3 regions of the Anoxybacillus sp. B2M1 genome follow, and region 1 is predicted to be linked to each of the others. Evidence: riboswitches for the same ligand, from Rfam matches in the RefSeq annotation. Region 1 holds a riboswitch; each other region holds the start of a gene.
The links. A riboswitch is a leader RNA that binds a small molecule or an ion and turns the genes downstream of it on or off. The one in region 1 is predicted to bind lysine.
Positions count from the first base shown of each region.

Region 2: another riboswitch for lysine. It lies ahead of GFC28_RS16860 (aspartate kinase); the one in region 1 lies ahead of GFC28_RS02395 (amino acid permease).
Region 3: another riboswitch for lysine. It lies ahead of GFC28_RS07165 (amino acid permease); the one in region 1 lies ahead of GFC28_RS02395 (amino acid permease).

Region 1 is NZ_CP015435.1:480,936-485,276, forward strand. Features, by position in the region: gene thiE (thiamine phosphate synthase) at 1-162, shown strand, start outside; gene GFC28_RS02390 (twin-arginine translocase TatA/TatE family subunit) at 621-794, shown strand; gene GFC28_RS02395 (amino acid permease) at 825-2,285, opposite strand; lysine riboswitch at 2,396-2,583, opposite strand; gene GFC28_RS02400 (peptide MFS transporter) at 3,176-4,341, opposite strand, start outside.
Region 2 is NZ_CP015435.1:3,467,709-3,472,049, forward strand. Features, by position in the region: gene uvrC (excinuclease ABC subunit UvrC) at 1-1,713, shown strand, start outside; lysine riboswitch at 1,782-1,960, shown strand; gene GFC28_RS16860 (aspartate kinase) at 2,094-3,314, shown strand; gene GFC28_RS16865 (YslB family protein) at 3,720-4,175, opposite strand.
Region 3 is NZ_CP015435.1:1,482,790-1,487,130, forward strand. Features, by position in the region: gene GFC28_RS07155 (ABC transporter ATP-binding protein) at 1-1, opposite strand, end outside; gene GFC28_RS07160 (M3 family oligoendopeptidase) at 444-2,138, opposite strand; lysine riboswitch at 2,299-2,482, shown strand; gene GFC28_RS07165 (amino acid permease) at 2,575-4,002, shown strand; gene GFC28_RS07170 (MarR family winged helix-turn-helix transcriptional regulator) at 4,146-4,341, opposite strand, start outside.

The DNA of each region.
Region 1 (4,341 bases):
CCGATCGTGGGCATTGGCGGAATTACCGCGAACAACGCAAAGAAGGTTATTGCCGCTGGAGCAGACGGGGTGTCTGTCATTAGCGCGATCAGTTTAGCTCCTTCCCCTAAAAAAAGTGCGGAATGGCTGGCAAGAGCGGTTTCTGAGGCACTGAACGAATAAGGATGCCGATCATTGGGCTACCCCATATCCCGACAGAAGACTATCGCCTCAAGGAACATGACGGGCATCGTCTCATGAGTAAGGGGGAGAGGAATGTCGGTTGGCATTAGCCAAAGTAGTGGACAAGAATCTATATGCTATTCTATACTTATAAGTGGTTCTAGAGGATTGTGACAAGGAACACCGTCCGTTACGTAAAAGCTTCAACGTTCCCTTGTCTGTGCACGGTTCGAAGCAACGAAAACCGAGCCCAGTCGAACGTGTGAAGCGGACGAATGTACAAGCTTTCTTGTCGTTTCCCGTTGGAACAACGGGGAAGGTCTGCTAGCTGAAAAATCGAAGGATGTTTCCATGTTCGCAGGAATCTCCCACTTCGAAGCGAAAGTGGTAGTAATTCAAAGATGATATGATATAATGGAAAAGGAAAAGACGAAAATGAAGCGCATGGAGTGAATGATATGAACATAGGATTTGGCGAGATTGCCTTGATCGTATTTTTTGCCCTGTTACTTTTCGGCCCGAAAAAGCTGCCAGAGCTTGGACAAGCAGCTGGAAAAACGCTCCGCGAATTTAAAAATGCTACAAAAGGCATCATGGATGACGAAGAACAGAAAACGAAAAAGCACGACTGAAAAAACCGCTTGGCATAGCCGAGCGGTTTTTTAGTCTAATTCACATTCTTTGAGGGGAACGACCTTTGTCTTTTTCACGATTTTATAGCCAAGCCAAACCGCTAAAAACAATGGCAGTCCAATGTAGGAAACGAGAATGCCGTACCAATCGATTGACTTCCCCATAAAGGCTCCATAGTTCTGTCCCAAAATGACAATCGTGCAAAGCACTAGAGCGAACAATGGTCCAAATGGAAACCATTTGGCTTTATAAGGAAGATCATTGAGATCGCGCCCTTGCGCGGCATATGCTTTGCGGAAACGGTAGTGACTGACCGCGATGCCTAGCCACGCAATGAATCCCGACATACCAGAGGCATTTAATAACCATACATAAACGGTGCCATCGCCAAAGAACGAAGCCAAAAAAGCAAGCGTTCCTAGTGAAGCTGTGACTAGTAATGCATGAACAGGAACACCGCGGTGATTTAGCTTGGCCAGAAATTTTGGCGCTTTTCCTTCTTTTGCTAGATCCCAAAGCATTCGAGTAGACGCGTACATACCGGAATTTCCGGCTGATAAAACCGCTGTTAAAATGACGGCGTTCATAACGGATGCAGCCAACGCAATGCCAGCTTTATCAAAGACGAGAGTAAATGGGCTGACTGTAACGTCGCTATTCGCTAGATTTTCATTTGTATACGGAATAAGCAGTCCGATTGCTAAAATAGCCAGTATATAAAATAGCAAAATACGCCAAAATACTTGACGAATGGCGCGAGGAATGTTTCGTTTCGGATCCTCGCTTTCGCCGGCTGCAACCCCAAGCAGCTCTGTTCCTTGGAAAGAAAATCCCGCGGCCATAAAAATGCCGAGAGTCGCCATGAACCCACCATGGAACGGAGCGTCGCCGATGGTGAAGTTTCTAAATCCAACCGCTTCACCACCCATAATGCCTACAATCATGAAAAAGCTGACAATAAGAAAAATAATAACCGTTACTACTTTAATAAGGGAAAACCAATATTCGGCTTCACCAAATCCTTTTACAGATAAATAGTTAAGTAAAAACATAATCACTAAGCATAATGCGCTCCATAAAAGTGAAGGGCTATTCGGAAACCAAAATTTCATGATCATGGTCACAGCCGAGAGTTCTGCGGCAATTGTAATGGCCCAGTTATACCAGTAGTTCCATCCTAAAGCAAATCCGAGCGCAGGATCGACAAATTTCGTTGCATACGTACTAAACGTTCCGGTAACGGGCATATAAGCGGCCATTTCCGCAAGGCTGGTCATCAAAAAATATACCATCACTCCAATCGCGATATACGCTATGAGCGCTCCACCCGGTCCAGCGGTATGAATCGCTCCGCCGCTTGCTAAAAACAACCCAGTACCAATCGTTCCCCCAAGAGAAATCATTGTTAGATGTCTTGTTTTTAGTTTTCGTTGCAGCTGGTTAGGCGAAGCCGGTGTGGCGGCTTCCTGTTTTTGCATGACGCTTTCCATGTTTTCATCGCTCCTTTTTTTTCATGTTGTCATGGAAAGGAGCCGGGCAATAAAAAAAGCCGCCGAAGGAGATTCGGCGGCAATGCAATCATTACCCGTATCAACCCTTCCGTGAAGATAGCGCCCCACGGTTGCTTTACGCAAACCGTGACAGTGCTGCCCCTATTCGGTGACAGCCCCAGTTCGCACATCCAGAGAAATGTGCCAACTTCGGCGGCTTTTCCTTTCGAGCGAAGTCTTCAATGTTCTCTGCATCTCGTTCGCTGTACTCATAAAAGCCGCAACCTCTACCTCATCGGGTGAATGAGGATGCTATTCATTTTGTTCCATGATGATTATAAAACAATTTTTGTACAAAAACAATATTTATTTATGCTTCAATCGCAAAAAAGCCAAACCCTTCTATGTTTACTATATACGTGGAATAGAGCGAGAGGCATGGAACGATAGAAATCCTGTTTCGTGAACTACTCACCACTTAGCTAAAGCTTGAAGTGGGAGCTTCTCAGTTCCACGACGAAAGCCGCCTTTCGTCTCCCTGAGCGTGACTTCGGGTCGTTCCAACCCTAGATGTCCGACAATTCGGAGTTCTTTTGTACCTTGGATATTTTACGCATGGAAGGATCCGCTTGGTTTTCGCATTTTATTTTCTCCATGCAACCTCCTATATCCAGTTATGAAAGAACGACATAGGTTTATTTTACCACAGGGTCAGACAATTGAACAGGCAAAAGCCTGTCCTTGTCCGAAGTCGATTCATCTCCCACTTTCATCAAGCTTCGCAAGATTTAGAAATGGGAGACTTCTCGACTGAAGAATGTTAAAACGACCATATGGTGAACAAGCAAAGAAAAAAGGATTCACGATATAAGTGAATCCTTTTTTCTTTATTATTCTGACATTTCTACAAGTTTTTTCGATAATAATAACAGAACAAAGCCAAGAACAATGGTAATGCCGCCAATTAAGCTGAAAATTTCTAGATAGCCTAATGACTCCGTAAAAGCTGCTAATTGACCTGCTAAAATATTCGCGATACCAGTTGCTGATAACCAAACTCCCATTAGCAGGGAAGCGAGACGAATCGGTGCGATGCGGCTTGTAAGTGATAGCCCAACCGGTGATAGGCAAAGCTCACCAAGCGTATGCAAAAAGTATGTTAAAACAATAAATAATGCATTTGCTTTTACCGTAATGTGTTGCTCGTCGCTTCCGGTTTGCAGCAGAGCAGGAACCAAAACAGCAAATCCGAGACCAAGCAAAATCATACCTAATCCCATCTTTGTCGGAGCTGATAAATCACCGCGTTTAGAGTTAGCCAATTTTACCCATAATGCAGATAAAACGGGTGTTAATAGAACGATAAATAATGGATTTAATGATTGAAACCAAGAGGTTGGCATGGTCCAGCTGCCGATGGATTTATCGACGAACTTATCGGTATACAATGTAAGCGAGCTTCCTGCTTGTTCGAAGCCAGCCCAGAAAAAGACAACAAAGCACATTAAAATTAAGATCACACGAATGCGCTGTTTTTCTTTTTTTGTTAACGGCTCTTTTGGCGCAGTTGAAGCTGTTTTCTGTTTGCCAATCGGCTTTTTGCCGATTTCTCCTAGATAACGATTTCCTAATAGATTAAAAAATACTTGACCAATTATCATACCGATGGATGCGGCAAGGAAACCATATTTAAATCCATACTGCACGACGCCATTGACAGTCGTTTTAAAATAATCTTCAGCTAAAAATCCACAGATCAGCGGAGCAAAAAAGGCGCCGATGTTAATTCCCATATAGAAAATGGTAAAGGCTGCATCGCGGCGCTTGTCATTTGGTCCGTACAATTCACCGACAAGCGTCGAAATATTAGGTTTAAAGAAACCGTTTCCGATAATTAATAGTAAAAGCCCCGTATATAACCCTATTTTTGTATTGACCGCAAACAGTATAAGATTGCCGACGGCCATAATAATTCCGCCGATGGTAATAGCTAAGCGACGACCTAAAAAGCGGTCAGAAAGGTATCCACCGATAATAGGGGTAAAATAAACAATCC
Region 2 (4,341 bases), 830 kb from region 1:
ATGAAAGATAAAAATGGCACAGTGATTTATGTAGGAAAAGCGAAAGTATTAAAAAACCGTGTTCGTTCTTATTTTACTGGAACGCATGATGGAAAGACGCTGCGCCTTGTGAATGAAATAGCGGATTTTGAATATATTGTGACCTCATCAAATATTGAAGCGCTTATTTTAGAAATGAATTTAATCAAAAAATACGATCCAAAATATAATGTCATGCTCAAAGATGATAAAAGCTATCCATTTATTAAAATTACAGCTGAGGAGCATCCACGTCTCATTATTACAAGAAAAGTAAAAAAAGATCGCGGCAAATATTTTGGACCGTATCCGAACGTGCAGGCTGCAAATGAGACTAAAAAATTGCTCGATCGCATGTATCCGCTTCGCAAGTGCGCGTCCCTGCCGAACCGCGCCTGTCTTTATTATCATATGGGACAATGTCTCGCTCCGTGTATCTATTCGGTTTCGGAACAACAAAATAAAGAAATAGTGGAACAGATTGTCCGTTTTTTAAACGGGGGACACCAAGACATAAAAAAAGAATTGGTTGAAAAAATGAACAAAGCAGCAGAAGCCCTTGAATTTGAACGAGCTAAAGAATACCGTGATCAAATTGCGCATATTGAAGCGATGATGGAAAAACAGAAAATGACGATGAAGGATTTTGTTAACAGAGATGTGTTCGGCTACTCCTATGACAAAGGATGGATGTGCGTCCAAGTCTTTTTTATTCGTCAAGGAAAGCTAATCGAGCGAGATGTTTCGATCTTTCCGCTGCATCAAGATCCCGATGAAGAGCTGCTCACATTTTTAGGACAATTTTATTCCAAGGAGAATCATTTTAAGCCAAAAGAAGTAATCCTGCCGCTTGAGGTTGACGGAAGCTTGGCTGAGCAGTTGCTCCAGGTGCCTGTTATTCAACCGAAAAGAGGAAAGAAAAAAGAGCTGGTCGATCTTGCGAGTAAAAATGCAGCGATCGCTTTAAAAGAGAAGTTTTATCTTATTGAACGCGATGAAGAACGAACGGTTAAAGCGGTTGAAAACTTAGGAGTTGCGTTGAACATTCCAACACCGCATCGAATCGAAGCATTTGATAATTCTAATATCCATGGGGCTGATCCGGTTTCGGCGATGGTGGTGTTTATCGACGGCAAGCCTGAGAAAAAAGAATATCGCAAATATAAAATTAAAACTGTGAAGGGGCCAGATGATTATGAATCAATGCGCGAGGTTGTACGGCGGCGATATAGCCGTGCTTTAAAGGAACGCCTTCCTCTTCCGGATTTGATTTTAATTGATGGAGGAAAGGGACATCTGGCGGCTGTTCGCGATGTGTTAGAAAATGAGTTGGGCTTGGAAATTCCGCTTGCCGGTCTTGTAAAAGACGACAAGCATCGCACATCGGAATTAATCATGGGAGATCCACCACAAATCGTGCCATTGTCGCGAAACAGCCAAGAATTTTATTTGCTGCAGCGCATTCAGGATGAAGTCCATCGTTTTGCTATTACGTTTCATCGCCAGACGCGAGGAAAATCGTTATTTCAGTCCGCGCTTGACCACATTCCGGGAGTTGGAGAAAAGCGAAAAAAAGCGCTTCTTAAGCATTTTGGCTCTTTAAAAAATATAAAAGAAGCGACGATTGAGGAGCTGCAAAAAGCGGCGATTCCTCGCGCAGTTGCTGAAAAAATTTATGAAAAGCTGCGAGAATAGTATTGTCAATTGGAGAAAAAGCTGATACAATCACCTTAATTGCATATTTATACACTTCTAAGCACAGAAGTGAAGATAGAGGCGCGAACTTCAAGAGTAGGCATTTGGAGGAAAATGGGTTCCAAAGAAAAATGCCGAAAGGGGAGGCTCGCCGAAGTGGGGGAAGTCTCATTGCTTTTCCTGCTGGTCCTGCGTTTAAGAAATGTAGGACTGTCAAGATGACCCATCTTGGAGAGCTATCTCACTGTGTGGAGCGAATTCGTTTCTTTTCTTATTTCGTTATGCACAGCAATGAGAAGCCTCTCATTGCTGTTTTTTTATTTGTTTCTATACCGGTATAGATGCTGAAATCAACATTTTAAGAACAAGGGATGAGAAAAATGGGAATGATTGTGCAAAAATTTGGCGGAACGTCTGTAGGATCTATTGAACGTATTCAGCATGTCGCTGATCGAGTAATGAGCGAGGTGCAAAAAGGACATCAAGTGGTCGTTGTCGTTTCAGCGATGGGAAAGACGACGAATCAGCTTGTGGATTTAGCCAAACAGCTAACGTCCCAACCTAGCAAGCGGGAGATGGATATGCTTCTTTCGACAGGGGAGCAAGTGAGTATTGCCCTATTAGCGATGGCTTTGCAAGAAAAGGGGTATGCAGCTGTTTCTTTAACGGGCTGGCAAGCTGGAATCAAGACAGAGACTGTTCATGGTAATGCTCGCATTATAGATATCGACACAACGAGAATTCATCAATATTTGCAAGCAGGACAAATCGTCATTGTGGCTGGTTTTCAAGGAGTGACGGAAAAGGGAGATATCACGACTCTTGGTCGCGGCGGTTCTGACACGACAGCTGTAGCTTTAGCGGCCGCTCTACAAGCGGATAAGTGCGATATTTATACAGATGTGACAGGAGTGTTTACTACCGATCCGCGCTATGTAAAAGCAGCGAAAAAGCTAGAGGAAATTTCCTATGATGAGATGCTAGAGCTGGCCAATCTTGGAGCAGGAGTGCTTCATCCGCGGGCTGTAGAGTTTGCTAAAAATTATCAAGTATTGCTGGAAGTTCGTTCGAGTATGGAGGAAGAGAGCGGAACAACGGTAAAGGAGGATGTTTCAATGGAACAGCATTTAATTGTCAGAGGGATTGCTTTTGAAGATCAAGTAACAAAAGTGACGGTCCAAGGGCTCCCGCACGAGTTGCCTATGTTGCCAACCGTTTTTACAGCGTTAGCGAATCGCGGGATTAATGTCGATATTATTATTCAAAATACAACCAATAGCGGAGCAGCAGCTGTGTCGTTTTCCATTCGCACAGAGGATTTGCCTGAGACTTTGCAAGTGTTGGAATCATTCAAGGGAGCAAAGATAGAATATGAAAGCCAACTGGCCAAAGTATCGATTGTCGGCTCAGGAATGATCTCTAATCCAGGTGTAGCTGCACAAATGTTTCAAGTGTTAGCGGATCAAGGGATTGAAATAAAAATGGTCAGCACGTCCGAAATCAAAATTTCAACCGTCGTGTCTCAAGAAAATATGGTTGCAGCAGTAGAAGCGTTGCATACGGCGTTTCAATTGGATGAAAAAGCCGCCGTGCGTTCATAACCAGACAAGACTGTACTGCTGGAAATCATGGCAAGCGTTTGGGGACCGAAGGTGCATTCAATCGTAATCGTGCTGCGCCGGCTTGCTTCGACTAAAAAAGCAAGCAAATGCTTGCTTTAAGTGGTAGACAAAGTCAAAATCGACTTTGTCTACCATCATTTTATACAATTCTTCTATTCATAGTGGTAGTTCTACATCAGTTTGGCTTGAAGGCGCTTGGCAGACAAGAAACGCCAGCCGAGTGAAGACGCGAAGCGAACCCAAACGTTCATGAGCGACGAATGAGGCCCGTGACGCAGGATGAAGCGTTTGTTAACAGTCTAAGGCAAGCAAATACGTATACTTGCCTTTGTTCCTGTCGTGCATCGATAGGCTAATACAATTGAAAAGGTGCAGAAAATCTGTCTATTCAGCAATTTCGTGTTTACGGTCCCATTTCACAGTAAAAGTCACTTTTTGATCACGCTTTTTTTGCTGCTCATATGCTTCCGAGACGAAGCGTTTTTGCTGTTCAATCTGCTGTGCGAGAAAGCCGGCCTCAAGCTGAAATGAACAGTGAGCATTCATGGCGATCCGAGCGGATACCGCGGGCCCTGTCAGCTCGATTTCTAATTCATCTTGGCGTTCTTTGATGACAGCGAGCGTACCCCATCCTGCTTTTTCAAAAAATAAAATGATGTCATCGAATGTTTCTAAGGGGTAGCAGCGCGCTAAATGCTTTCCCGCCCAATATAAAATGCTGTCGGTTTCTTTGCCAAGCAAATCGGGAAGAAGGACTTCTCGAATTAGATGATATCCAAATAAAGGAATTTCAACGTGCTGTAATGCTTCATAGTGTTCCTGAAATGAATGTGTTTTCACATAATTCCCCTCTTTCTATCAAACATTATAGCCGAACAATGAGAAGAAATCAGTATTTTTCTTTCGATTTTTGCACAAATATTGTTTTAATTTTCAAACGATTGAACATTTTATGAACTCGTTTTCTTGACGCTACTACATTGTGGGAGTACAATGGATGTGACGC
Region 3 (4,341 bases), 1.0 Mb from region 1:
TCTTTATTCCTCCATCTCACCAAAAATGAGTGATTACTCACTTCATTATAACTTGCTCTCGAATAAAAATAAAGTGAGTACTCACTCATCAAATAAAAATTTTTAGAGACTTTATTCTCGACCGTTGAACCTCATGGCCGAAAACAGCCCCTTTCTCCGCTACAATAACGATTCCAGTCCCTCCATCCGCAACAGATTTCTTTAAGAACTTTGCTACCAATGTTGATCGTCTCTTCTCCGACCATCGTTCCGCCTAAACGTTCGTGGCTTTGCGAATGTTCCTCATCTTTCTCTCCTTTTCTTCATATCCTATTCCCTTTGCATTTCTACATAAACTCGACAAAAAAAGGAAGAAAACCTACAACGGTCGATTCCTATCCTCTATAGAAAAAAGCTGGCCAAAAAAAGCTAGCCAGCCTTCCAATCAAGCAAATCGGTCATTTTTATAGTTGTTGATCGTTGACGCTGTCCAGCCACTGCTCAATTTCTCCAATCACGGATTGGACGCAGCCATCTGCAAATGGCGATTTTAAATGAGCCACTTGTATAAGTTCAGTAAATGACTTGCTTCCTCCCTCGCGGCAAAGCGTCAAATAATTGCGCCACGCTTCCTGATAATTTTCTCTTGAACGCTTCCAAAACTGAAATGCGCACATTTGCGCAAGCGTATAGTCAATATAATAAAAAGCCGTTGTATAAATATGGCTTTGACGTTGCCAAAAACCGCCGCGCTCCAAATAATCATGGCCATCGTAATCCCTTGTTGGCATGTATTTTCGTTCGATTTCCCGCCATTTTCTCTTCCGTTCCGCTGGTGTTGCCTCCGGATTTTCATAAACGAAGTGCTGGAATTCATCAACCGCCACCCCGTATGGCAGAAACAGCACAGCCGAGCTTAAATGATGAAATTGATATTTTTTCGTATCTTCTTTAAAGAACAGCTCCATCCATGGCCATGTGAAAAACTCCATGCTCATGGAATGGATTTCACACGCCTCTAACGTCGGCCAATTATACTCTGGAATTTCGTAATGGCGGCTTTCATACACTTGAAAAGCGTGGCCCGCTTCATGGGTGAGAACATCAATATCGCCGGACGTGCCAGTAAAATTCGCAAAAATAAAGGGCGCTTTATATTCTTCTATATATGTGCAGTAACCACCGCTTGCTTTCCCTTTTTTGGCCAAAAGATCCATCCATTCATTTTCAATCATAAACCGGAAAAACTCGCCTGTTTCTGGTGACAGCTCTTCATACATTTTTCGGCCGTTTTCGATAATCCACTTTGCATCCCCTTTTGGCGTCGGATTGCCCGTCGGGAATGAAAATGCTTCATCGTAATATTTCAGCTTCTCGACGCCAATTCTTTTCCTCTGGCGTTCATACAGCTTTTCTGCTAACGGCACAATATAAGCTTTCACCTGCTCACGGAATCGCGCAACCATTTCAGCATCATAATCGGTCCGTCCCAACCTTGCATATCCAAGTTCAATAAAGTTGTTAAACCCTAGTTTTTTTGCAATGCTTGTACGCACTTTGACAAGCTGATCGTAAATATCGTCAAATTGTTCCTCATGCGTTTCAAAAAAGGCAAACCGCGCTTCATTTGCCCGCTTCCGCATTTGCCGATCAGGCGACTCCACAAACGGCTGCAGCTGTGCCAACGTGTATTCTTGTCCTTCAAATAAAATTTTTGCGGAGGCTACCAGTTTTGTATACTCGCTTGCTAGCTTATTTTCTAACTGTAAATCCGCGACAATCTCAGGAGAAAACGTTTTAAGCTCTGTTTCCGCAAGTGCAAATAACTGTTTTCCCCAGCGTTTTTCGAGCTCCGAACGAAATCGGGAGGCGACGAGCGCCTCATAATATTCGTTGACAAGGCCTTTGACAATCGGATCCACCTCATCGAAAAAATCTTGCTCCTGCTTATAAAAGTCATCATTTGTATCAACCGTATGGCGAATATAGCAAATTTGCGCCATCGTGCTAAATTCGTTGCGCAGTTTATTAATTTGCTTCATCGCTTCATCCTGCTCTTCCGCATGCTGCGCCTGTTGAAACGCCCGCAATGCCGCTTGAAATTCTGTCTTTAGTTTTTCCATGTCAGGGCGCTTATATAGAAACTCGGAAAACTTCAAATCCATCCCTTCCTTTTCCTCAAAAATTTCTAACCTTAGTTATATTCCACTTGTTTGCTAAAAATTCCTGTTCATGCTTCAGATAAAAGCATATTGACGAATATTGTCGAATCGTGTATGATTATCAAGGTAATTGAATATTTTTTCTTCTCGTCAACTTAGATGAGATAGAGGTTGCAATGGATAAAAGTAGTTTGAATGAGGGACAGAGGAACCGATGACTTCAAATGAAAGGATTCATTGCCGAAGTTTGCAGCGTACTCTGGCGCCGCAAGCTGGGCCTGCATTCGAATAGAGTCAGGACTGCCATCGCTTAATGGAAGCGATGGAGCGCTATCTACATTAAGTTAGATGCGGATGTCACATGCACCCGTTGAAAACTTAAGGGTGTATTTTTTTTGATAAATGGACAAATCAGAAAGGAGTAGGGGTTATCTTGCAGCAAAATAAACTAGGTCTCTGGGTATTAACGGCGCTTGTCGTTGGGAATATGGTTGGATCAGGAATTTTTATGCTTCCTCGTTCACTTTCAGAAGCCGCGAGCCCTTTAGGGGTCATTTTAGCTTGGCTATTAACAGGTGGTGGAGTGCTAATGACCGCTCTTGTCTTTGGCAATTTAGCGATTCGCAAGCCTGAGTTAAATGGCGGGCCGCAAATTTACGCGAAGGAATTGTTTCCAAAGAGATCAAACGCCTCGGTTTTATCGGGATTTATGTCTTCCTGGGGCTATTGGATTGGAAATTTTGCTGGAAACGTGGCCATTATTACGACATTTACGAGTTATTTATCCACATTCTTTCCGATTTTAACAAGCAAACAAACCGTATTTATGGTAGGCGCTACACCGATCAAACTCGGCAACCTCCTTACCTTTATGGTTTGTACCGCTCTATTATGGGGAATGCACTTTATTATTTTGCGCGGCATCGAGGGAGCCGGAAAACTAAATTTCATAGCCACTTCGGCAAAGGTACTCGGCTTCTTTTTATTTATTGCCATTAGCTTATTTGCATTTGATAAAAGCAACATCGGCTCTGTCGTCGCTCCGCGTTACGATGAAGCAGGCCATGCCGTTAGCCTGTTCGGACAAGTGACCGGCGCGGCCGTTGCGACGTTATGGGCATTTGTCGGAGTGGAATCTGCGATTGTGTTCGCTTCACGTGCACGCAAGCAAGCAGATGTCAAACGGGCGACCATTCTTGGTTTGCTGATTGCTCTCATCATTTACATTGGCATAAGTGTGCTTGTAATGGGCTTGCTGCCGCAAAAACAGTTGATTCATTCAGAGAAGCCTTTAGTGGATGCGATTCAAACCATTTTAGGCCCCAGCGGCGCATACATCTTAGCTGGACTTGGCCTCATCAGCCTTCTTGGCTCGACGCTCGGCTGGGTGTTATTAAGCGCGGAAGTTCCGTATCAAGCCGCGAAGCAAGGATTATTTATCCCTGCCTTCTTAAAAGAAAACAAAAAAGGAATGCCGAAATTCGCTTTAATTTTGTCAAATGGATTAGCGCAACTTTTCATTTTCTCAACGATCTCTCATTCGATGTCAGCCGCATTTGATTTTGTCATTTATATTGCGACACTCGCTTATCTCGTTCCTTACTTTATCGCTTCTGTCTTTCAGCTCAAACTCACATGGACAGGAGAGACATATGAAACCAATACAAAACAGCGAATCACAGATGGAGTCATTGCAGCACTGGCCACTATTTATTCCATCTGGGTCATTATCGCGGGAACATCTGACATCAAAACCTTTATGCTTGGCGTTGCGTTGCTCGCAAGCGGCATCATTTTTTATCCGCTTGTGAAAAAAGCAGTAGATAAAGAAGAAAACGCGAAAAAAAGACTGTCAGCTTGATCCAAAAAAGAGGGGTTTCTCCCTCTCTTTTCTTTTATCTATAGTCCCTCCTCTCTCTTTATCAAAAAAGAACGCGCGCCCGCCACCCATTATAAAAAAGCGCCAGCGAATCTTTGATCCGCTGGCGCTTTCACCATCTGTACTTATTGCTGTTTCGCACCGTATCCCATTTTTTTCAATAATTCAATAACCTGTTCTTTCTCTTCAGTCGTTAATCCGGAAAGTGTTTCATGGATCGTTTGTTCATGCTCCGGAAATACCTTTTCAATAAAAGCTTTTCCTTTATCCGTAATCGAAGCATAGGTTACACGGCGATCCTTTTCACATGCTTTGCGCATA